2 regions of the Flavobacterium endoglycinae genome follow, and region 2 is predicted to be linked to the other one. Evidence: riboswitches for the same ligand, from Rfam matches in the RefSeq annotation. Region 2 holds a riboswitch; the other holds the start of a gene.

Region 1 (12,453 bases), 2.5 Mb from region 2:
TACCAGAACATCTAATTCGCTGGCATTAACCGATTTTTTAATAATGTCTCTAGCATGCTGATAGGCATGTGTAGATGTTTTTCCTGTTTGACTTGAAAGTGAATGCGTGTTGGCAATCATTGGACCAATTTTATTAAGCATTATATCTTCGATCGGGGCGTATAACCTTCCGCTGGCAACCCAGTCTGCATACACTAGATTTTGTTCTCCGTAAACCGATTCGAAAGTATGGTTAATTCCTACGGTGTTTTCTCTAAACTTAGAAAAGTAACACTCAGGTTCTGTTGGTTTTGTTGTTGGCTCAATAGCATTCATATCCTTATCATTTTTAATTAACTAAATTGTATTGTCGTTATTTCTTTTGGATTGGTTTTAGATTTTATTCTCCAAAAGACTTTTTAATGTAGATTGTAATTCTTCTCCATGCAGGTTTTTGGCAACGATTACTCCTTTAGGATCAATTAAATAATTGCCAGGAATTGCTCGCACACCATATAATTTAGCAACAGTGCTATTCCAGAAAAGCAAATCAGAAACGTGTGTCCATGTTAAATTATCGTCTTGAATTCCTTTAACCCAATTTTCTTTCTTTTTATCCAATGAAATTGCCACAATATTGAATCCTTTATCATGAAATTCTTTGTAGGCTGCCACAATATTCGGATTCTCTTTTCGGCATGGCCCGCACCAAGAAGCCCAAAAATCGACCAAAGTATATCCTTTTAAATTGTCATAAAGGCGAACTGGTTTTCCATCAGGATCATTGGCAGTAAAATCAGGGGCTTTTTTACCAACAGCTAATCCGTCTAAAACGGTAACCAGTTCTTTTAGTTCTTTCACATAAGTAATGTTTTGAAGGCTTTTGTCTAATAGAGCAATATTTTGTGTAATCTGCTCTGGAGATAATCGATACGACCAGTTTCTATACAGCACATAAGCCGAAACAATAGATTTTGGATTTTCTGTTATGAATTTGCTGATTTCAACATCTTTGGTCTTTTTATAGGTTTCGAACAAATCCTGAGAAGCCGAACCTTCAACCACAGAAGCAGTATAATACTTCTTCGGACTTAATTTTACTGTGATTGGGTCTTTCTCAAGGAAAATATACAATGGCGAACTTTCTGTATTGACGCTTAATCCATACAATTCTGGCGTTTTTACTTTTGTTTTAAAACTAAAATTTCCGTCTTTTACTTTTACCGAATCAATCGTGGTAAACATTTTATTGTGAAATTTTTGCAGGTAAACATATTGTACTAAAGTGTCGGCAACTGTTCCTTTTAATTGTAAATTGTTTTCTTGAGCCTGAGTTTGAAAAACTCCAAGAAATAAAGCAAAACCTAATAGTATTTTTTTCATTTTATTTTTAGTTTTAGATTAGACAAAAGGATTTCGGGCTAATGTCAAAAAGCCATCAGCGTATGATATTAAAAAAGAAAATCTAAGTAAAAATTAGTGCTTTCGCATTCGGAAAACCGCCAGACTATTTTCTTCGAAAATTAAATTTAAAAGTTCGTATCCTGCGTACAAAGTCGATTCTGTTTTCATTTTAATACATTTTTAATATCGATGATCTTAAACAGATTTTCTGAAAAAATCTTTCTTATCTGTCCGCATGCAGCGGAAGGATTTAGCACCTTATTCGGCAACAGGTTGCTAAGACTTCACTGGGCCTATTCCCTCAGTCTTTCTGGATAAGTATCATTATATAATTTTTCTGTGATACAAATATATATTAATTCTACCGAATTAGTCAAGTTTAAAATAAGTTTTTTTTGTTTTTATTGAAAAGAGATTGATTAAAAGAATCCAAACACCTATAATTAAAGCAATTATACAAAAATATAAATTTGAGAATTTCATCATTTTATAATGTAAATTCATGTATCAACCTCAATATAATGAGCCAATTTGATTTTGTATGATAGTAAAAAAAACTCATTTCATAACCGAAATGAGTTTGTCTTGTTAAAATTTACAATTCTAGTTTATGATTTTAATCCATCAAAATAGGCTGTTGTTTCTTCAATCAAAGCATTCATCAAGGCAGCTGCTTTAGTATGTTTTAAAATTGGCGAAATCTGACCGCCCCAAAATAAAATCATGTCCCATTTCTGCTGTTCGATTGCCGCTTTTCGTAACGGTGCAATAAAAGTAGTTTGAAGCGGGAAAGGTAAATATCCAAATTCTTTACCTGTCATTTCTTTGGCGACACGGCTGGTTAAACCACGCCCGAGTCTTCCTGTATAAGCTCGTGATAAAGTAGTATATTTAGCTGCATCAGAAAACAACATCTCCTTGTGAATAGGCAAAGCGTTTGATTCATCAGTTGCTAAAAAAGCCGTTCCAATCTGCGCTGCACTTGCGCCTAGTGTTAAAGCTGCTGCAATTCCTTTTCCGTCTGCGATACCGCCGGCTGCAATAATTGGCGTTTTTATTTTTTCGCGCATTAACTGCAGTAATACAAAAGTTCCTGTTACAGATGATTCTGCATCAGTTAAAAAAGAAGGACGATGTCCGCCAGCTTCAAAACCAGACGCTATAATCATATCCACTCCGGCATTGTCTAAAAATATGGCTTCGTCTAAGGTAGTTGCTGCTCCTACTGTTACAATTCCAGATCTACGGCATTGTTCTAAAACATCAGCTGAAGGCACGCCAAACATAAAACTGAAAACTTTTGGACGAATGTCTAAAATTACCTGTAATTGGTTTTCAAATCGGGATTGAAAAGGGGCTGGTTTTTCTGGCAGCGGAATTCCAGCTTCATCATAATAAGGTTTGAATAAAGCCGCCGTTTTATCGAACTCTTCATCTGTTAAACCCGACTGTGGAATATCGTGATCTGAAACCCAAAGGTTGATATTATACGGTTTATTGGTTGCCTTTTTTATTTGTTTATCAATTTCAAAAATTTCCTGCGGTGTATTGGTGTAGGCTCCGTAACCGCCCAATCCGCCAGCGTTAGAAACCGCTGCTGTCAGCTCAACTGTTGATAGATTGCCGCCAAAAGGTCCCTGAAGAATTGGATAATCGATTCCTAATAGTTCCGATGCTTTTGTATTGTACCACATGAGTGAAGATTTTTAGTTATTGCTTACGTCTGTGAGCATTTTATTTACGATAAGCCATTGTCCGTTTATCTTATGGAAAGATAAAAAATCCCGATAATTAAAGTCGTACATTTTAACATTTAATTCCGCTACAGCGATAGAATTGACTACTCGTATATCAATAATTTCACCTTTAAAAGGTTTACCTGAATCTTTAGGACTTTGTCGGTTTTTAACACCATCTAAATACAAATCAACTGTTTTAAAGTAAGGCTGATTTTTGACATCTCCAAAAAGGAAAGTTCCGGGCTGCAAAATGCTTCCCAAGAGCATTTCATCACCTTCATAAATTCCTTTAAAATAATAATTTTCTATTGCGTTGGTAATTGCTTTTACCGCTTCCTGATTTTCCATTGTACTTGTATTTTGAGCTTTTATGCCCTGAAAACTCCAGAGCATAAAAGCTGTTATTAATAGTTTTCAACTTAGTTTAAATTGTGTCCGGCAGCTTTTCCTCCATCGACATTGATAATTGTTCCAGTAATAAAATTACTAGTGGCAACGGTATAGACCATTTCGGCAACATCATCAATCTCCCCTACTCGGTTTAGTAAATGAAGTCCTGCACTGGAATCGGCATTGTCACCATGCATTGGCGTGCGAATTACACCCGGCGCAACAGTATTTACACGGATATTTTGTTTTCCAAATTCGGCCGCTAACTGAATGGTTAAAGCATGGATAGCGCCTTTACTCGCAATGGGAGCAGTAGCCGGCCATCCGCCTAAACCGTGATTCACAAGTGGTGTTACAATATTGATTACCACACCGTCTTTTTGTTGTAACATTTGCGGTATAACGGACTGAGTTGTAAAATAAGTTCCTTTTAGATTTGTTTTTAAAAACTTATCCAGATAGGCTTCATCAACTTCCAGAAAAGGTTTGCTTTCGAAAATTCCGGCATTATTGATTAATACATCGATAGAACCAAATTTTTGAATTGCAATTGCTGCCAATTTTTCTCCGGTTGCTTTTTGGCTTACATCTCCTGCAGACATAGCCAGATTATCTCCTGCTCCTAATTCGGCGAAAGCTTTCTCCAAAGTATCTTCATTCAATGCATTGATAACTACGTTATGTCCTTTTTCTAAAAAATATTTTGCGATTCCTTTTCCAATTCCCGAAGCGGCTCCGGTTACGATTATAGTTTGTTTTTTCATGATGTTTTATTTTTTATCGGCTGTAATGCCTTTTTCTCTTAATACTGATACTTGTTCGCCTGCATAACCCCAATCGTCGAGTTCGATTTCCTGAATTACAATATGGGTTAAATGTGGGTCTTTGTTTAATACTTCGGTAATCAAATTGGTAATACCGCTTATTAACTGCTGTTTCTGCTCGCGGGTAACGCCTTCGCGGGTCAGTTCTAGTTTTACGTAAGGCATGATCTTAGTTTTGAGATTGTCCAGAAAAAACAGCTTCGGCATTGATTGTAAAATCAAGTTCAAAGTCGTTGTAGATTAAAGTGTCTCCCAGATCTTTAAAGAAGTTTCCAGATCTGAATTTGATGTCGTAAAGTGTACGGTCAATTACCAGTTTTCCTGATAAAGCTGCAGTGTTTGCTTGGTTTTGCAGTGATACTTCAAATCCAGCAGGATGCGTGATATCTTTTATAGTCAGATTTCCTTCCAGATAAAAATTACCATTTAAAAGTTCTTTTACATTTAGAATTTCAAAAGATGCGGTTGGGAATTTTTCTATTGAGAAAAAATCATCAGAAGCAAGATGTCCGGCAAACTGTGCATTAGCTGCAGCATCACTTATATCTAAGATTTTGATTGAGGTTGTATCGATTACTACATTTCCTCCTTTTATTTTTCCATCACTAAAGATGAAATTTCCATTTTTGATACCAATTGTACCATTATGTGCGCCGGTTACTTTTCTTCCGATCCAATCGATGCTGCTTTCTGAGCTTACGATGATATAATTTATTGTTTCCATTTTTATTGTATTTAAAAGTACAATACAAAGGAACGGTAGTTGTCAAAATTGGTTACGTGATGTAGATCACATTCGTTTTTTTGAGTGGCAAAGGTTTAAAGGGACAAAGTTGCAGAGGTTTTTATATCAGCTGTTTTGGTCTCTCGCAGATTTTGCAGATTTATACAGATACAAATTATCAGCTCAATCTGCAAAATCTGCGAGAGCATACATACTTTAAGTCTTTGCGAGAATCACAATCTGTTTAATCAGCTTAAATCAGCCTAATCTGCGTGAAACAAAACCATATAAATAGTTATCTGCAGCAAAAAACTACGAATTATGAAGTCTGCTTAAAGTTTCTCTGGAAACGCCTAAATAAGCGGCAATTAAATGTTTGGGAACGAGATTGTATAATTGCGGATATAAGGCCAAAAGTTCTTCGTAACGGGTTTTGACATTATTATTCATAAAGGATAAAAGTCGTTTTTGAGAAGCGATATAACCTTTATTGGTTCTCCAGCGAAAGAAATGTTCTATCTGGTGAAACTCAGCGCAGAGTTTTTCGCGGTCTTCGCTGGAAAGACACAAAACCTCAGCATCGGTAATGCAATCTACATTTATAGAAGCCGGAGTTTGATTGTAGAGTGCATTGTAATCAGAAGCCCACCAGGTTGGCATGGCAAACTGAAGAATGTACATTTTGATTTCGTCATTAATAAAGAAGGTTTTCAAACAGCCTGAAATTACAAAATATTCATGGTTTACATTATCTCCCACGCCAATAATGGTCTGACCTTTTTTGAAAGACAAGGGTTTAAAATGAGAATAAAAGTAATCAAACTCTTCTTGTGTGAGTGATACGGTTTTCGAAATATGTTCTTTTAAAATGGCTTTGGCTTCCATCCTTAAAATAAAAATGTTTTAGTTCTGTAAAGTTATTAAATCAGATGAACTTACAGATTGTCTATTTCAGAAATCGATTTGTCCGTTTCACCTAATTTATGATATGAAATCGATCGCCATTGACGCAATTTTGTCCTGTTTAACAACTTAAAAATTTAAAATCATGAATGCAAAAACAACAAAAATTATTTATTGGACAGGAATTATTTTAACTTCTTTATGGTTTGGTGCCAGCGGATTTTTTGAATTGACAACCAACAAACTGGTATGGGAAATTACACAGCTTTTAGGATATCCAGCACATTTTATTTACATATTGGGTGTAATGAAAATTTCGGGAGTTATTACGCTTTTAATTCCAAACCGATTATTACGCTTAAAAGAATGGGTATTTGCCGGAATATTTTTTGACATCATATTCGCTTTCTTTTCAAAACTAGCTGTTTTAGGTTTTGGTGCAACAACAGATGCTATTATTGCTTTTGTTATGGTTAGCGTAACGTATGCTATGTTTAGAAGATTATACAGCGTTACTTACATTCTTAATCCGAAGGACGAGAAATAAAAAGCTTAGAAAAGTTTCAATGAAAAATAATCAGATCTTTTGAAATAAACATGAAACAAATCTCGTAAAGTATTTACGTCTTTACGAGATAGTTTTATTATAAACTAAAGACAAATCTGGAAAAATTGATACTGATTACTGAGTCAAAAAACTGCATTGAAAAAAAAAATTACCTATTCTCCAGCCAGCTTAAAAATGCCGTTGTTTTTTCCTTTCCTACCAATAATTTTTCTTCGGTTGGAATGGTTAATTTGATGATTAGTTTTCTTGAAAAGTAATGTTCCGCTTCTCTTATGGCTGAGAAATTGACCAGATATTGTCTGTTGAGTCTGAAAAACTGAATAGGCGATAATAGTTTATGAACCTCATCTAATGACTGTGTAATTTGATATTCGGTCTTATCAAAAGTCATGATTGTCGGAGTTTCATTTTTAATGAAGAAAAATGCGATGTTTTCTGTCTGAATCGTTTGGTATTTATTGTTTTTGAAAACCAGAAAACTGCTTTTTCCTGTATTTTCGCCTGTTCGGGTTAAGAGATAATCAAAATCAGGCATCATTTTTTTATTTCTCTGGAAGAAGTTCTTCAACTCACCCGCCTTTTTAATTGCCTGCGAAATGCTTTCTCTTGAAAAAGGTTTCAATACATAATCAATTCCGTTTGATTTAAAAGCTTCGATAGCATAATCGTCAAAAGCGGTGCAGAAAATAACCGGAGATAAAACCTCAACATTTTTGAAAATCTCAAAGCATAATCCGTCTGCAAGCTGAATATCCATAAAAATCAAATCGGGCTGATCGTTTTCTAAAAGATAACTCACAGCGCCGTCGATACTCTGAATATAAGATACAATCTGAGCGTCGGGTCTGATACTTATTATAAGCTGGCCAAGAGCTTTGGCCGTTTTTACTTCATCTTCAATTATTACGATAGTCATAAATCAGGGGTATTTTAACTTTAAAAAGAGTTTCGGTTTTATCTATTTCAATTTCCTTGTGAACCAAATGCAGAAATCGCTGGTTGATATTGTCCAAACCAACTCCGGTTGACAAAGTACCTCGTTTGAGCTGAATTGGATTTTCGATCACCAGAAATTCATTTTCGGTATATAATTTTATATGCAGAGGTTTATCGAGCGAAACAACATTGTGTTTAATGCAGTTCTCAATCAATAACTGAAGCGAAAAAGGCGGAATTGCCGAATCGTACTGCTTTGGATCAATTTCTTTTATAACATCAAATCCGTCTTCAAAACGGGCTTTCAGCAGATATACATACGAATCTAAAATCTGAAGTTCTTCTTTTAAAGAAATCAAATCCAGTTTTCTGCTTTCTAATGTAAAACGATAAAAATCAGATAATTTCAGGATAAAATCAGAACTCTGCGGGTCCTGCATATCGACCATTGATTTCAGTGTATTTAAACTGTTAAATAAAAAGTGCGGGTTTACCTGTTGTTTCAACAATTCGTACTGCGCTCCCAGATTTAAAGCTTTGGTGCGTTCCAACTCTACTCCCATTTGCTGTGTCTGATAGTTTTGAAACAGAAGATGCAGGAACATATATACAATGAGGTTGATCAAAACACCGCGGAGTTCGAACATTATGGGCGCATCCATTTTTGAAACCTGAAAAAGTTCTTGATGCGCAATTACCAAAATCACCATCAGCAGAATTCCCAACAAAACACTCAACAGCAATTTCCAGTTAAAGAGGCTTTTATTAGTTCGTTGTGATGAAAATTTTGGTAAACTATAAATGTTGTAATACCAAATAAAAAGAGAAAACAGCAGTGTAATCGAAGAGTTTATAATAAGGTCTCCAGGCGTAGAATCGGCATCAAATAATTTGGGTATTGAAGCCATTACCGCCAGTGCGATAGAGCTTCCCCAAATGACTTTGAGCGAAACCTGAAAGCGTTTTGCTTTTTCCATAATTGTATTTGTTTGGTTATCCTGTTAGTCAAAGATAGGTTTATTTTGAAAAAAAATATTTCAGGCTTATTCAGCTGATTTTTATTTTTTTTAAACACATAGAAACATAGATTTTTTTGCTTTAAAAGTAAGATTAAAAAAACTAGTTTTCAATCATAGCTATGTTTACTCAAACAAATGTTGTCTGTTTTTTCAAAAATGTTTTGTTGTGAAAAAATTATTTCACGCAGATTAAAAAGATTAAAGCTGATAAATGCTGATTTTTTATTTCTGACTTAAAAACACATAGCTATTGTTTATTTAAACAAATGAAATTTCTTTTTACGCAAAGCAAAACTATGTCTCTATGTGTTAAAATTAATGAAGCTTCATCAATATAGAACAAAACCTTAAGCACGTTTTACACCTAAAACAGCTCCTGAATTCATATCCTGTACAAAACCAATAATTTCGAAATACTGTGTATTGAAATTTTTAGGCAGACGAACTGTTGCTGTTCCTTTTTTCACTTTATTCAAATCAACTGATTGCAACTGACGAACGATTTGATAATGCGTTAAAACACGATTGGCATTTTCTCCTCTTTTTATATTGCTTTTGGCTTCTTTTTGAACCACAGCAATAAACAAACGACTGTTTTTTGAAGTCCCTTCTACACTATAGTTTACTGAAAGGTTATTATCAATTTGATTCGTTTCTAAACTCAAAGAAGCAGAAGCAGGTTTGACAAGTGCCGATTTGATTCCGTTTCGCAGACTTGTTTCCTGAGAACCTACATAATCAATTTTTCCGTTAATGATAACCTGAGGTGTGTAAATAGGATCTTTTCCCATGAATTTAGCATAATCATATTGTCTTTTCGTATAATCGGCATTACTGAAAATATCTTTCCAGCCTTGTTTGTCCCAATAATCAACGTGGTAAGCCAATACATAAACATTCTTGTCTTTTAATTCATTCTGAATTCTTCCTGACAGTTCATCAGCCGGCGGACAGCTCGAACAGCCTTCTGATGTATATAACTCTAAAAGGGCAAAACCTTTTTTATCTGAATTGCTTTGTGCGAAAATGGTGTTTCCCATTAAAAGAAACAGCATTATAAAAGCGGGAACTATATTTTTCATTTCATTTTGAAGTCAAAGGTTATTGGTTAGGAGTTAAAGGTTAAGAATTAGGTTTCAACAACTCATAACCCCTAACCTATAACTTATAACTTTATATGATATTAATATCTACATAAATATTTCCTCTCGTAGCTTTAGAATACGGACAGGTTTGGTGTGCCTGTGCTGCCAAAGCTTCTGCCGTTTCGCGGTCAATTCCCGGAAGACTGATGTTTAAACGTGCTTGCAATGAATATTCACCTTCTGTTACACATAAATCTACTTCTGCGTCTACAGCTGTTTCTGACGGAAGTTTAACTCCCAATTTTGAAGCGGCGATTCCTAATGCTCCAATAAAACAAGCCGACCATCCTGCAGCAAATAACTGCTCCGGATTTGTTCCCGGACGTGATGATCCCGGCGCGCTTAATTTGATATTCAATTGTTCGTCTGAACTTTGAGAAGCTCCTTCTCTACCGCCTGTGGTGTGCGTTTTTCCTGTGTATAATACTTTTGTGCTCATGATAATTTTAGATTTTAGATTTTAGATTTTAGATTTTAGATTTTAGATTTTAGATTTTAGATTTTAGATTTTAGATTTTAGATTTTAGATTTTAGATTTTAGATTTTTAAAAATCGCTTCGCTCTTTTTGGAATTTAATTTTTAATTCTCAATTTTTAATTTTTAAAGCCAGCTACGTCAATAATTGCTTGTGCAAATGCCTTTGGATCTTCCTGCGGAACGTTGTGCCCAATTCCTTTTAAGATTCTGTGTTCGTATTTTCCTGTGAATTTATTGGCGTAAACTTTTCCATCTGCGAAAGCGCCGTCAAAATCACTTCCTATTGTAATGGTTGGAACTTTAATTTCTGGTTTAACGGAAAGACGTTTTTCTAAGTTGTCGTATTTAGATTCTCCAGCTTCCAGAGATTGTCTCCATCTGTAATTGTGAATTACGATTGCCACATGATCCGGATTGTTGAAAGACTGAGCGGTTTGGTTGTAAGTTGCTTTGTCAAAATTCCATAACGGAGAAGCGATTTTCCAGATTAGTTTATTGAAATCGTAAGTGTTTTGAGTGTAACCTTGTTTACCTCTTTCGGTTGCGAAGTAATATTGGTACCACCATCCTAACTCAGCTGTTGGAGTAAGCGGTTTTAAATTTGCCTCCAGATTTACTACTAAATAACCGCTTACCGATACTAAACCTTTTACACGTTCAGGCCAAAGTGCAGCTACTACAACCGCTGTTCTCGCTCCCCAATCGAAACCACCAATTATGGCTTTATCGATTTTAAGCGCATCCATAAAAGCGATAATATCACTTGCTAAAGCTGCCTGCTGTCCGTTTCTGAAAGTAGCTTCAGAAAGAAAAGTTGTTGTTCCGAATCCTCTTAAATAAGGTGTAAAAACGTGATATCCTTTTGCAACCAAAATTGGAACCACTTCGTTATAGCTGTGAATATCATAAGGCCATCCGTGAAGCAGAATAACCGGAGTTCCGTTTGAAGGACCTGCTTCTGTATAGCCTACGTTTAATAATCCGGCATTGATTTGTTTTAAAGTTCCAAGTGAAGGGTTTACTTCAATAGTTTGTTTTGGAGCTTGTGCATTGATTAAAGCGGCATTCATAAAAAGAGCTGCGATTAAAACCAATTTAGCTGAAATTCTATTTGTAATGTTTAATAGCGTTTTCATAATTTTATTTTTTGATGAGTTGATTATCAGTTAATTTCTTCGTCAAAGGTATCTTGACAATTGTTGTTTTTAAAGTAGAAAAAAGGTGAAGCGGACAAAGTCGAGGTTGAAATGGACAATCTTTTAATTGTGAATTGTAAATGGTTAATTGTAAATTGTTATAACCGCAAAGCACGCTAAGATTTTATTTAATGCTTTTGTAAAACGCAAAGGACGCGAAGCTATATGCTTAAAAAACTTTGCGCACTTTGCGGTTAAACCATTTGCAACCTCAAACTTGAAACTACTTTACTAAAGTTAAAACAGGTTTTCCTTTCTCTACAATATAAGTTGCGAGTTCCGAAGCTTTTAAACTTGTATTATTTCTAGCCGAGTGAACTACACTAGCCGGAATAAATAACACTTCACCTGCTTTAAGAGTCACTGGAGCTTGTCCTTCCACTTCGTATTCTAATGAACCTTCGAGTACATAAATAATTTCTTCGCCTGGATGAAAGTGTTTCCCAAAAGCCGAATGTCCTTCAAAATCAATTTTCGCCTGCACCGTTTCACGACCCGAAATACTTAAATCGTGTTTTTGTAAATCAGTGCGTTTTATTCCCGTTTGTGCGGCGATTTGATTCGGAATTAAAAAGGCGATGATTCCTAAAATGATAATAGCGATAATAATCCAGGTTTTTTGTTTTTTAGTTTCCATATTCTTTTGATTTAAAATTTGTTATCAGTTAATTTCTGAGTCAAAAGTATATCGAGAATGCTTCCTACGAAACGAGAAAATAGCCCAAGTGGACAAACTTCTGGATGAAATGGACATCAGGGAAGTTATAAGTTATAAGTTATGAATTATGAGTTTGAAATGCGATTATTTTTACCACAGAGGGTACTAAGATGTTTTGCTACAAGACTTAGTAAAAACGCAAAGTTCGCAAAGCTTTGAAAAACAAACCTTGCGAACCTTGCGTAAATCCTAGCGTGCTTTGCGGTTAAATCACAGTATACATTTTACATTTTACATTTCACCATTTACAATTCACAATTCACAATTCACAATTAAGCCAACACCATTCCTCCATCCATAATAAAATCGGCTCCAGTGATGAATTTCGCGGCATCGGTGCTTAAATAGGAAACCATTTTGGCTACATCTTCGGCTTTGCCCATTTCTTTTAGCGGGACTTTTTCGACTACAACCTCCATAATACCTTTTA
Region 2 (12,453 bases):
AAAAAATACTTATTACATTTACTCTATCAAATTAGTCGAGTTTAAAAATAAAAAATCAATTTTAAATAAAATGAAAACAATAGCAAAAGGAAATATGATGTGTTGTAGAATGATGCAGATGTGCATCCCAATTTGCTGTTGCCAAAAGTAAAAAGATACAAATCTTTAGTTATAGTTACACTATAAGCCCTTTTGGTAGCCATCCGAAAGGGCTTTTTTAATTTCAATATTTAAAATTAAGATCATGAAAACATTAAATTCAATAGCAGTAGAATATTTATTGAGAAACGATTCTCAAAACAACAATACAAAATCAGAAAATATTACAAGAGAAGTGGCAAGACTACATCAAGAACAAGATTTAAAAAATCAGCAATCATTACTCTTTCAACTGTATTATCTGGAAGAAGAAGGCGAAGACTTTTTTGCATAAACCAATTCTAAAATTCATTTACAATATATAATAGGATTAACAATACCTAAAAAACTAAGAAATCATGAGTACACAAAAATTTGCAACAAACGCATTACACGCAGGACATGATGTAACGAAAAACGGAGGAACAAGAGCAGTACCAATTTACCAAACGTCATCATACGTATTTAACAGTGCAGATCATGCGGCTAATTTATTCGGATTAGCCGAAGCTGGTTTTATCTACACAAGATTAAACAATCCAACAAATGATATTCTTGAACAGCGTTTGGCTGCACTAGAAGGCGGAATTGGAGCTGTAGTTACAGCATCTGGAGCATCTGCAATTGCGACTACTTTATTGACTTTACTTAGAGCTGGCGATCATATCGTAGCATCTAACAGTTTATACGGCGGAACTTATAATTTATTAAGTGTAACGCTGCCACGATTAGGAATTACAACCACTTTTGTAGATCCTTCTAATCCAGAAAACTTTACCAAAGCCGCCAAAGAAAACACAAGAGCCTTCTTTGTAGAATCTCTGGGGAATCCAAAATTAGACGTATTAGACTTAAAAGGAATTTCGGCAGAAGCCAAAGCATTCAAAGTGCCGTTTATAGTAGATAATACAGTTGCGACACCTTATTTATTAAACCCAATTAAATACGGTGCCGATATTGTAATTCATTCCTTAACTAAATATATTGCCGGAAACGGAACTTCATTAGGCGGTGTAATCATTGACGCCGGAAATTTTGACTGGGCAAACGGGAAATTCCCTGAATTTACAGAACCTTCTGCCGGATATCATGGATTAGTGTATCACGAAGCTTTAGGTAATGCCGCTTTTATTGCAAAAGCCAGAATTGAAGGACTGCGTGATTTCGGATCAGCTCTGAGTCCTTTTAACGCCTTTCAGATTATTCAGGGATTAGAAACACTGCCAATCCGAATTAAAAAACACAGTGAAAATGCTTTGGCATTAGCCGAATGGTTAGAACAGCAAGATGAGGTGGTTTGGGTAAACTATCCAGGTTTAAAAACCAATAAATATTATGATTTGGCTCAGGAATATCTTCCAGAAGGACAAAGCGGAATCATAACTTTTGGTTTGAAAGGAGGATTTGATGCTGCCAAAAAAGTTGTAGATGAAACACGATTATTTTCGCTGTTAGCCAATATTGGCGATACCAAATCGCTGATTATCCACCCGGCCAGTACCACTCATCAGCAATTGTCTGAAGAAGAACAATTGTCAACAGGAGTTTCGAAAGATTTAATCCGACTTTCTGTTGGAATAGAAGATGTTGAAGATTTAATTGCCGATTTGCAAGCCGTCTTTGAAAGCGTAACCCAATCGCAATACAGCATTAATAAAAATTAGGTTTTTTTGTTTTTTGTTTGAAAAATTGCCTTTAGCAGCGTGAGTTCTGCTAAGGGTGATTTTTTATGAAAAGACTATCGATATAAAATAAACCATATAGTTAGAAACGCACCGCGTTTACTCGCTAACATGGCAGGTTCAATATAAACGTTGATTTAAATGAACTTATATAAAAATTAAAATTATGTCAAAACTAAAAATAAATATTATCCTTTTTGGAATTGGTAATATTGGAAGCACTTTAATCAATCAGATTATCGAAAGCCAAGAGTTTTTTCTTCAGAGTAGAAATGTTGATTTTCACTTTCCAATAATTACCAATTCAACAGTTGCCTTTTTCGAGAAAGAAGGTGTTGGATATTCCTGGGAAACCAATTTTCGACAATTGGCCGTTCCTTTTAGGGTAGAAGATATTATCGAATTTGCCAAAGAAAATGAATTCGAAAATTTAATTGCAGTCGATGCAACTGCAAGTGATGAACTGATTGGACATTACAATACTTTAATCGAAAACGGATTTAATATTGTTGCCGTAAATAAAAAAGCCAATACGCTTCCAATCGATCTTTATAAAAAGCTTAGAGAAAATCTCAAAAAGCATGATAAAGAGTTTTTATATGAAACCTCTGTCGATACCGGAATTCCGGTTTTACAAACTTTAAGAGATTTGTATTTCTCTGGCGAGAAAATAACAAAAATAAGAGGCGTCTTTTCAGATAATCTAAGTTATGTTTTTAATCGTTTTTCGGCTGAAGAAAACTCCTTTTCATCTGTTTTAAAAGATGCTAGTCTCCTAGGATTAATGCGATCTACTTTTAAAGAAGATTTGTCTGGAAATGACACCGCAAAGAAATTATTGATTCTTACCCGTGAAATAGGCAAAGAATTTGAATTTTCAGATATAAAAATCCATCCGCTTATTAAAGAAGAACATTTAGAAAAAAATGGCATTCTAAATAAAGAAGCAATCGACAAATCTTTTAAAATCGCCAAAATCACACAAGCAGAAAATCATGTATTGCGATATGTAGGCGAATTTGATGTGGAGAAAAACACACTTGAAGTCAAATTGATTTCGGAACCTGTTACTTCCGCAATTGGACAATTGAAAGGTTCTGATTCTATTTTTGAAATTTATACCAAATCGTATGCAAATACTCCAATAGTCATTCAAAGTGCTGCGGCAAGCCGACAAGCAATTGCAAGAGGAGTTATAGCGGATATTTTAAAAGTAGCCGAAAAAATTAAAAATAAAGAAGCTGTCTGGCTTTAAGTGGCTCTAATATTAGTAGTTCTTTGAAAGATTGAAACAGAAAGTCAGTTAATTTTTGTAAGATAAAACCTTCTTTAATTCAAAAATAAATTTTGTAAGATGTTTTTTAGCGGTAAAAAGCTGTTTTTTAACGTTATTTTAGAAAAATTGGGCTTTTATAACTTGGAATATTCGAAAAATATTCGCACATTTGTAAGACAAACTAAAAATTGTTAAAAACAGAGAATAGTTTGTTAAAAATGAATAAAACACTTTCGGTAAAATAATCAATTCGGGAAGTTTATAAAAAGTAATAAATGCAAGATTTTTTTAAAATAACAGTCAAATCGCAAATGAATAAGTCCCTTCAGATGAACAAGATGTTCAATGTCGCACGTATTTGTGTATGCGTCTGTTGATACTAAAAGTATATATAAGTTCCATAAAAACTTAGACCCTTTTGGTATTAAAAATCCAAAAGGGTTTTTTTATTCATTTTGGTTACAGTAACAAAGAATTAAAGAAAAAATAAAGATTATAAAATAATAATAACTGACTTAAACTTAAATATCATGAGTGCAATAAACTTCCTAAGAAAAAAACTTTCAACATTCAGAAACAGGAAAAACGAAAGAAATAATCCGCCGCCAACAAATGAATTAATCCATCCAAGTTTTGGAATAACAGAAACGGATAAAAAAATGGTGAAAAACCTACCAAATTCATTAACGTTTTTGATGTACTCAAAAGAAAATGAAACGCTTTTCATCTAAGTTGAAAAAGAACCATAAATTAGGTTAAAAACCTGCATAACATTACTGGGCATAACGTTCGGTAATTTTGTGCGTACAATAGTTTCTGATTGAATTATATCTAAGAAATTGAAGAATCAGTTTCGATAAAATTTGTTTGTTTAAGAAATTAGTAGTTAATTTGCACCGTTAAGTTCAAAAACGTATTGAAATGTTATAAAGAAAGGAGGAGGGATTAGACCCGATGAATCCTTAGCAACCCTTCGTTAATTCGAAGAAGGTGCTGCATTCTACCACGCCCAAACGTGGAAAGATAACAACAAGAATTTTTCTAGTTTCACTCTAGACTTTCTTTCTAATATTTCCACATACAAATCAAAAATAAAAAAGATTTGAAATTGGAAAATATACCAAGTCCCATTATAATTCAAAATTTCATCACCGAAAGTGGTGCAGTTTATCCATACCTGCCTTTAAGTTTTACACTTTCAGGCCAGCCGTTGCATTCTGCCCCAATTGTTCTGGTAAACCATGCTTTAACAGGAAATGCACAAGTAACTGGAGAGAATGGTTGGTGGAGCGATTTAATTGGTGATGGTAAAACAATAGATACCCATAAATTTACGATTCTTGCCTTTAATGTTCCAGGCAACGGCAATGATTCTTTTATCATTGAAAACTATCTCGATTTTAAAACACGAGACATTGCTAGAATCTTTCTGCAAGGTCTCGAAGCGTTACAAATCGAACAGGTATTTGCTATAATCGGCGGCTCTGTTGGCGGTGGAGTAGCTTGGGAAATTCTAGCGTTGGCGCCAAATATCACCGAACACTTAATTCCAATTGCAACCGACTGGAAATCGACCGACTGGATGATTGCCAATTGTTTCCTGCAAGAACAGATTCTGAACAATTCATCAAAACCAATCGAAGATGCCAGAATTCACGCTATGCTGTGTTACCGTTCTCCAGAATCTTTCAAAGAAAAATTTCAACGAACCATCAATCAGGATCTTTTGATTTTTAATATCGAAAGCTGGCTCGCACATCACGGAAACAAGCTGCAGAAACGTTATCAGCTTGCTTCTTATAAATTGATGAACCAATTGCTGAAAACAATCGATATAACTCGAAATAGTGAGGATTTCGAGACATTAATTTCCAAATCAAATGCCGCAATACACATTATTGCAATCAACTCAGATTTATTTTTTACGCCAAAAGAAAATCTGGAAACTTATAATGAATTAAAGAAGTTTAAAAACAATGTTTCATACAGCGAAATAGATTCGGTTCACGGACATGACGCTTTTTTAATAGAGTACAAACAATTAGATCATTTACTTGCCGATATTTTTAAGGCAGAAAAAATAGCAAAATAAAATGAAAATATTAAAATTTGGAGGTAAATCATTATCAAACGGAGAAGGACTTAACAAAGTAATTTCAATCATTTCAGATAAAGTAAATCAAGGCGAAAGAATTGCCGTAGTCGTTTCTGCCCGCGGAAATGCAACAGATGAACTAGAAGATATACTAAGAATTGCCGCTAAAAACGGAAACTACAAACCTCTTTTGGAAAGTTTTAAAGCATATCAAGCTTCCGATTATCCGCAAGTTGATTTATCAGAAGAATTCAATGTTTTAGACAAACTTTTTGAAGGAGTAAGTTTGATTGGAGATTACAGCAATAAAATCAAAGATCAGATTTTATCAAAAGGAGAATTGCTTTCGGCGAAATTATTGACTTCTATTTTAGTTGAAAAAGGAATTCCTGCCAATTTCGTAGATACGAGAGAACTGTTGAAAACAGACTCTAAATTTGGTGATGCGCAGCCTTTAGAACAACTTTCTAAGAAAAACGTTATCAATTATTTCAAGCTTCATAACGGAGAAACGGTGAATATCGTAACAGGTTTCATTGGATCTAACAACAACAACGACACAACTACTTTAGGAAGAAACGGAAGCAATTACACCGCTTCGTTAATTGCGAACTATTTGGATGCAGAAGAGCTTCAAAATTTCACGCACGTTGACGGAATTTACACAGCAAACCCAGATTTAGTAGCCGATGCTAAAAAAATCGAATTCTTATCATTTAACGAAGCAAATGAGCTGGCTAATTTTGGAGCCACTATTCTGCATGCAAAAACCATTATTCCGTTATTAGAAAAGAATATTCCACTTCGTATTTTAAACACCTTCAATCACGAAAACCACGGAACTCTAATTACTTCAAATTCTCAAAAAGAAGGAATCAAGACACTTTCAGTTTTAGAAAACGTTTCTTTAGTGAATCTTGAAGGACGCGGGTTACTAGGAAAAGCCGGAGTTGATGCCCGAATCTTCAAAGTAATGGGCGATCACAACATTAGTGTAAGCATTATTTCGCAAGGTTCTTCAGAAAGAGGAATCGGATTGGTTGTGGCAAAAGACAAAGCAACACTGGCAATGGTCGAATTGGAAAAAGAATTCGAAAACGACTTTTATTCTAAAGACGTAAACCAGATTACCGTAACCGATAACGTGTCTGTAATTTCAATCATTGGTCAGGATTTAAGTACTTTCCACAAACCGTATACAGCTTTAATTAAAAACAAAATTGTTCCAATTTTATTCAACAATACCGTTACGGGTAAAAACGTGAGTTTGGTGGTTAAAAAAGAAGAACTCACGAAAGCCTTAAACGTAATTCACGGAGAGATTTTTGGAGTTTCTAAAAAAATCAACATTGCGATTTTCGGACACGGTTTAGTAGGCGGAACTTTGATTAACCAAATTTTAGAATCGGCTTCATCAATCGAAAAACGAAAAGATATTAAGCTGAATGTATTTGCGATTGCCAATTCTAAAAAATTGCTTTTAAACAGACACGGTGTTAACAATAACTGGAAAACCGATATTGAAACCAAAGGCGAGCCATACACGATTCAGGATATTATAGCTTATGCTAATGAACATCATTTAGAAAATTTAATTGCAGTAGATAATACAGCAAGTGCTTCTTTTGTAGAAAACTACATTCCGCTTGTAGAAAGCAGTTTCGATTTGATCTCTTCAAATAAAGTAGCCAATACGTTAACGTATGGTTTTTACAAAGAATTGAGAAAAGCATTGGCGGAAAATCAAAAGAATTATTTATACGAAACCAATGTTGGAGCAGGATTGCCATTAATTGACACCATTAAATTACTGCATCTTTCAGGTGAAAACATCACTAAAATTAAAGGCGTTTTCTCTGGAACATTAAGTTATTTATTCAATAATTTCTCTGCGAAAGATGCTCCGTTTAGTAAAATTTTACAAGAAGCAATTGACAACGGATATACAGAACCAGATCCGCGTGAAGATTTATGCGGAAATGATGTTGGTAGAAAATTATTAATTTTAGCTAGAGAATTAGACTTGCAAAATGAATTTGAAGAAATCTCAATTCAGAATTTAATTCCAGACCATTTGCGTGAAGGAAGTGCAGCCGATTTCTTAACGAAATTGAAGGAATTTGATCCAATTTATGCTAAAATAAAAGCAGAACAACAGCCAAATCACGTGTTGAGATACATTGGTGAATTGTCTGGAGATTTGCAGAATGACAAAGGAAATTTAGAAGTAAAATTAGTTTCGGTTCCATCAGACACGGCTCTTGGCGGATTAAAAGGTTCTGATTCATTCTTTGAAATTTACACAGAATCTTACGGAGATCGTCCAATCGTTATTCAGGGAGCTGGTGCAGGTTCTGCTGTTACAGCGAGAGGCGTTTTCGGAGATATTTTAAGATTATCTGATAAAGGATAATTGAATTTTAGATTGCAGATTTTTGATTTTAGATTGGTGATCTTGCAATGACAAGAATAAAAAACAAAAAAAATAACAACACAATGAAAGTAACTTTAAACAGAGTAAATGACGCATTTCATTTTAAAGTAAAAAATGAACGCGGACACGTAGTTGACGTTGACAGCAGAGCCGAATTTGGCGGAAGCGATTTAGGTGCAAGTCCAATGGAATTAGTACTAATGGGAGTGGCAGGATGCAGCGCTATCGATATGATTTCAATTTTGAAAAAACAGCGTCAGGAAATCACTTCATTTGATGCTGAGGTTGAAGGACTTCGTGTTCAAGTTGGAGAAGCAAAGCCCTTTAAAGAAATCGATGTGGTTTTCTATTTAGAAGGAGAAATCAATCCAGAAAAAGCCAAAAAAGCAGCGCAGCTTTCTTTTGAGAAATATTGCTCAGTTGCCAAAACAGTTGAACCAACAGCAACCATTAAATACAAAGTAGTTTTAAATAAAGAAGCTTTGTAAATTAGAAATGAGTTAATTAGACAATTAGATAATTAATTCTAAACATTTGAATTTAAGTTCAGTTTTAACTTGAAACCTGAAACTTGAAACAAAAAAACAAAAAAAATAACAACACAATGAATACAGAAGAATTTGGTTTTGAAACACAAGCCATTAGAACACAATTAGAAAGATCTCAATATTTAGAACATTCGGTGCCTTTGTACCTATCGTCAAGCTTTGTTTTTGAAGATGCCGAAGATATGAGAGCTTCATTTACAGAAGAAAAAGAAAGAAATATTTACAGCCGTTTCAGCAATCCAAATACAACAGAATTTGTCGATAAAATCTGCAAAATGGAAGGTGCAGAATCGGGTTATGCTTTTGCAACGGGTATGGCGGCAGTATATTCTACTTTCGCGGCGTTATTAAATTCTGGAGATCATATTGTTTCTGCGAGCAGTGTTTTTGGTTCAACTCACGCTTTGTTTATGACTTATTTTCCAAAATGGAATATCGAAACTTCTTATTTTGAAATTAATAAGCCAGAAACAATAGAGAGCTTAATTAAACCAAATACCAAAATATTATACGCTGAATCTCCAACAAATCCTGGAGTAGATGTAATTGATTTAGAATTGTTAGGAAATATAGCCAAAAAACACAACTTGATTTTAATAATCGATAATTGTTTTGCAACACCCTATTTACAGCAGCCAATTAAATTTGGAGCGGATTTGGTGATTCACTCGGCTACAAAATTAATCGACGGACAAGGTCGTGTTCTTGGTGGTGTAACCGTTGGAAACGCTGATTTAATTAGACAGATTTATTTATTTTCTAGAAATACAGGACCAGCTTTGGCGCCGTTTAATGCTTGGGTATTATCAAAAAGTTTAGAAACATTGGCTGTTCGTGTGGATAGACATTGCGAAAATGCTTTAAAAGTAGCCGAATTTTTAGAAAGCCATCCAAATGTAAATAGCGTAAAATATCCGTTCTTAAAATCGCATCCGCAATATGAAATTGCCAAAAAACAAATGAAAGCGGGTGGAAATATTATTGCATTTGAAATAAAAGGCGGAATCGAAGCAGGAAGAAAATTCTTAAACAGTATTAAACTTTGTTCATTGTCAGCAAATATTGGAGATACCAGAACAATTGTTACACATCCGGCTTCTACAACACACAGCAAATTATCTGAAGAAGATCAACTAGCAGTTGGAATCACGCAAGGTTTAGTTCGTGTTTCTGTTGGTTTAGAAACAGTAGAAGATGTAATTGCCGATTTAAAACAAGCACTTTCTTAATTGAAATTTTAGATTTCTAAATTATACAATGACGATTTTTGATAGTAATTATTTTACTGTTAAAAATCGTCATTCTTTTTTATGGTTGTTTCGGTAAAAAATCTATTTTTGTTAAAACCATATTCAAAATCATTTAACTAAACCAAACCAACCTATGAGTAACTCTACTTACATTCTTGATGAAAAATTATTGGCTTCAAAAGGGCAGCGATTTCTGAATTACCTTCTGGATAATATTATGGTACTTGCCTTATTATTTGTGTTAGGTGTTATTTTAGGACTAATTGGAAGTCTTTTTGAATTACATGGAATTTTTGTTTGGTTAGACAATATTGGGGATTTAGAAGGAAGATTGATTTTTATTCTAATCACAATAGTTTACTATGCTGTAACAGAAGGTATTTTTGGCAGATCTTTAGGTAAATTAATAACAGGAACCATTGTTGTAGATGAAAATGGTGTTAAACCTGATTTTGCAGATATTTTGAAAAGAAGCTTCAGCCGAATAATTCCCTTCGACGGACTTTCGTTTTTAGGAAATTCAGGAAGAGGCTGGCACGATTCAATTTCGGACACTTATGTAGTGAATAAAAAAGAATTAGAAGAAGAAGTTAAAGTCTTTCACGAATTCAATTTAATCGGAAATAACGAAGTAATTTGATGGATTTAGTAGAATTTAACTATTCTACTGTTATTTTTCTCATTTAAAAATCCTATTTTTGTTGCAGAAAAATATGAAGCTGTTTGTTTTAGGAAAAATCTAGAATTTGCAGTCTTCAATCTAAAACATAAAAAAGTGCTTTCAAAGAAAACAAAATACGGAATTAAAGCCTTAACTTATCTGGCTAGACGGGAAAATAATGAACCTGTGCAAATAGCCGAAATTGCGAAGAGTGAACACATTTCGATTAAATTTTTGGAAAGCATTTTATTGCTTTTAAGAAACTCAGGATTTCTTGGTGCAAAAAAAGGCAAAGGCGGAGGATATTATTTAATCAAAGATCCAAAGGACATCAGTATGGCGAAAGTCTATCGTATTCTAGAGGGGCCAATTGCATTACTGCCTTGTGCAAGTCATAATTTCTACGAAAGATGTGATGACTGCGATGATGAATCGACCTGTGCGGCACGACGTTTAATGACAGAAGTTCGTGATAATACACTTAAAATATTAGAAAGTAATTCTTTAGCAGATATAGCATTCTAAAAAAAATAAACCATAAAAGTTATATAAGTTCATTTTAAACTTTGCGCAAAGCTTGTTAAGTGAACTTATATAACTTGATTTTAAAATTTATCTTAAAAGATCAATTTATATCCTGCCATGAAAAGCATTACAGCAATCGCATTTCTAAGGAATTGATCCGGCACTTTTCCACTTAACATACTTCCTATATAGATTCCGGGAAGTGATCCCATCAATAATTGCCCCAGTAATACTAAATCTAGATTTCCCATAGAAGCATGTCCAATTCCGGCAACTAAAGTTAAAGGAACAGCGTGTGCAATTTCAGTTCCTACTAAACGTGGTGTTGGTAAAAGCGGATAGAGGAAAAATAAAGTTACCGTTCCTAATGCTCCAGCTCCAATAGAAGTTAAAGTTACAGTTGCCCCTAATAAAATTCCTATTCCAATAGTGAGCATGTTTTGAGTTTTACTTTCTTTATGAAATTTATCTCCAGCATGTTTTTGAGAAAAGACTAAAATTTTATTTTTGAATATAATGGCAATCGAGGTAAACAATAATGCCCAGCCTAAACTATATTTTATTACACGATTTATAGTTTCAATATCGGTTTTAATACTGTTTAATATCCATAAAGTCAATAAAGCAGCGGGAACACTTCCTAAGGTAAGCCATCCGGTAATTTTCCAGTTAATGTTTCCTTTTTTGTTATGTACAAATACACCTCCCGCTTTGGTAAAAGCAGCATAAAGTAAGTCCGTGCCCACTGCAGTTGTTGGAGAAATACCAAAATATAATAAAATTGGAGTCATTAAAGAACCTCCGCCAACACCTGTTAATCCAACAATAAAGCCCACAGTTAAACCTGCAATTACAAGACCAATCTGAAAATCCATAATAAAAATTTGGAGCTAAAATAATAACAATTTTATAATTATCCTATGGATTTTATAGAGATTAAATGTGTATTTTTACAAATCACAAAATTAAAGTACGCTGTTATAATCTAACAAAGCAGCGCCTAATTTGTTAAATAAATTATTAATCCTTTATTAAATTTCTTTTGTCTTGGTTTATAGTAAGATAGCTTCTGTAAAAAACTAAATATATTGTTTTGATATTTCAAAATATATAGTACATTTGCAAAGTAATCTACTAAGCCGATAGGATAATAGATTTTTAAGAATAAAAAATCTTAAGAAATATGGAAAATGAACTTAAATTGAACAACACTGCGATCAAGTCTAATGCTTTTTCAAAAGGAAATTTGTGGGTTGTCATACCTGTCGTTTTGCTAGTAAGTTTATTATCTGTATTAATATACAATCATCACGCTGAATTTACGTGGGATGGATTTGTAAATGGTTTTAATGAAGAGTTCTTAGTATTTTTTGCTATTGGAGTTTTCGCTCAATTAGTTGACGGAACTTTAGGAATGGGTTACGGAGCGACTTCAACCTCATTTTTATTGGCTTATGGAGTTCCACCGGTAGTGAGCAGTACAGCGGTTCACGTTTCGGAAATGTTTACAACAGGAGCATCGGCACTTTCGCATCACCGTTTTGGAAATATCAATAAAAAACTGGTAAAACATTTGCTGATTCCGGGAGTTTTAGGTTCAATCACAGGAGCTTATTTGTTGTCGGATGTTATTGATGGAGATATTATTAAGCCATTTATTGCGGTTTACATGATTATTCTGGCGGTTGTAATTATCAAAAAGGCATTAAGAAAAAGCATTGTAAAAAAGAAGACTAAAAAATTAGGCGTTTTGGCTGTTTTTGGAGGTTTTATGGATTCTATTGGAGGAGGTGGCTGGGGGCCAATTGTGACTTCAACATTATTAGGAAGAGGAAGAAATCCAA

What was found. Region 2 has a riboswitch for S-adenosylmethionine ahead of J0383_RS08435 (alpha/beta fold hydrolase). Riboswitches for the same ligand answer to the same signal wherever they lie in the genome.
Region 1: another riboswitch for S-adenosylmethionine. It lies ahead of J0383_RS21360 (TlpA disulfide reductase family protein); the one in region 2 lies ahead of J0383_RS08435 (alpha/beta fold hydrolase).

Annotation. Positions count from the first base shown of each region.
Region 1 is NZ_CP071448.1:4,926,098-4,938,550, reverse strand. It holds gene J0383_RS21365 (aminotransferase class V-fold PLP-dependent enzyme) at 1-315, opposite strand, end outside; gene J0383_RS21360 (TlpA disulfide reductase family protein) at 373-1,362, opposite strand; SAM riboswitch class I at 1,604-1,704, opposite strand; gene J0383_RS21355 (NAD(P)H-dependent flavin oxidoreductase) at 1,992-3,077, opposite strand; gene J0383_RS21350 (nuclear transport factor 2 family protein) at 3,090-3,470, opposite strand; gene J0383_RS21345 (SDR family NAD(P)-dependent oxidoreductase) at 3,542-4,276, opposite strand; gene J0383_RS21340 (tautomerase family protein) at 4,283-4,501, opposite strand; gene J0383_RS21335 (YceI family protein) at 4,506-5,060, opposite strand; gene J0383_RS21330 (Crp/Fnr family transcriptional regulator) at 5,373-5,945, opposite strand; gene J0383_RS21325 (DoxX family protein) at 6,109-6,510, shown strand; gene J0383_RS21320 (LytR/AlgR family response regulator transcription factor) at 6,680-7,447, opposite strand; gene J0383_RS21315 (sensor histidine kinase) at 7,428-8,444, opposite strand; gene J0383_RS21310 (DUF1223 domain-containing protein) at 8,834-9,568, opposite strand; gene J0383_RS21305 (organic hydroperoxide resistance protein) at 9,660-10,070, opposite strand; gene J0383_RS21300 (alpha/beta fold hydrolase) at 10,226-11,245, opposite strand; gene J0383_RS21295 (cupin domain-containing protein) at 11,529-11,942, opposite strand; gene J0383_RS21290 (SDR family NAD(P)-dependent oxidoreductase) at 12,296-12,453, opposite strand, start outside.
Region 2 is NZ_CP071448.1:1,937,798-1,950,250, reverse strand. It holds gene J0383_RS08455 (hypothetical protein) at 245-433, shown strand; gene J0383_RS08450 (O-acetylhomoserine aminocarboxypropyltransferase/cysteine synthase family protein) at 498-1,802, shown strand; gene J0383_RS08445 (homoserine dehydrogenase family protein) at 1,987-3,075, shown strand; gene J0383_RS08440 (hypothetical protein) at 3,627-3,827, shown strand; SAM riboswitch class I at 4,018-4,126, shown strand; gene J0383_RS08435 (alpha/beta fold hydrolase) at 4,199-5,188, shown strand; gene thrA (bifunctional aspartate kinase/homoserine dehydrogenase I) at 5,190-7,604, shown strand; gene J0383_RS08425 (OsmC family protein) at 7,688-8,113, shown strand; gene J0383_RS08420 (trans-sulfuration enzyme family protein) at 8,230-9,402, shown strand; gene J0383_RS08415 (RDD family protein) at 9,557-10,063, shown strand; gene J0383_RS08410 (RrF2 family transcriptional regulator) at 10,199-10,609, shown strand; gene J0383_RS08405 (sulfite exporter TauE/SafE family protein) at 10,702-11,484, opposite strand; gene J0383_RS08400 (sulfite exporter TauE/SafE family protein) at 11,793-12,453, shown strand, end outside.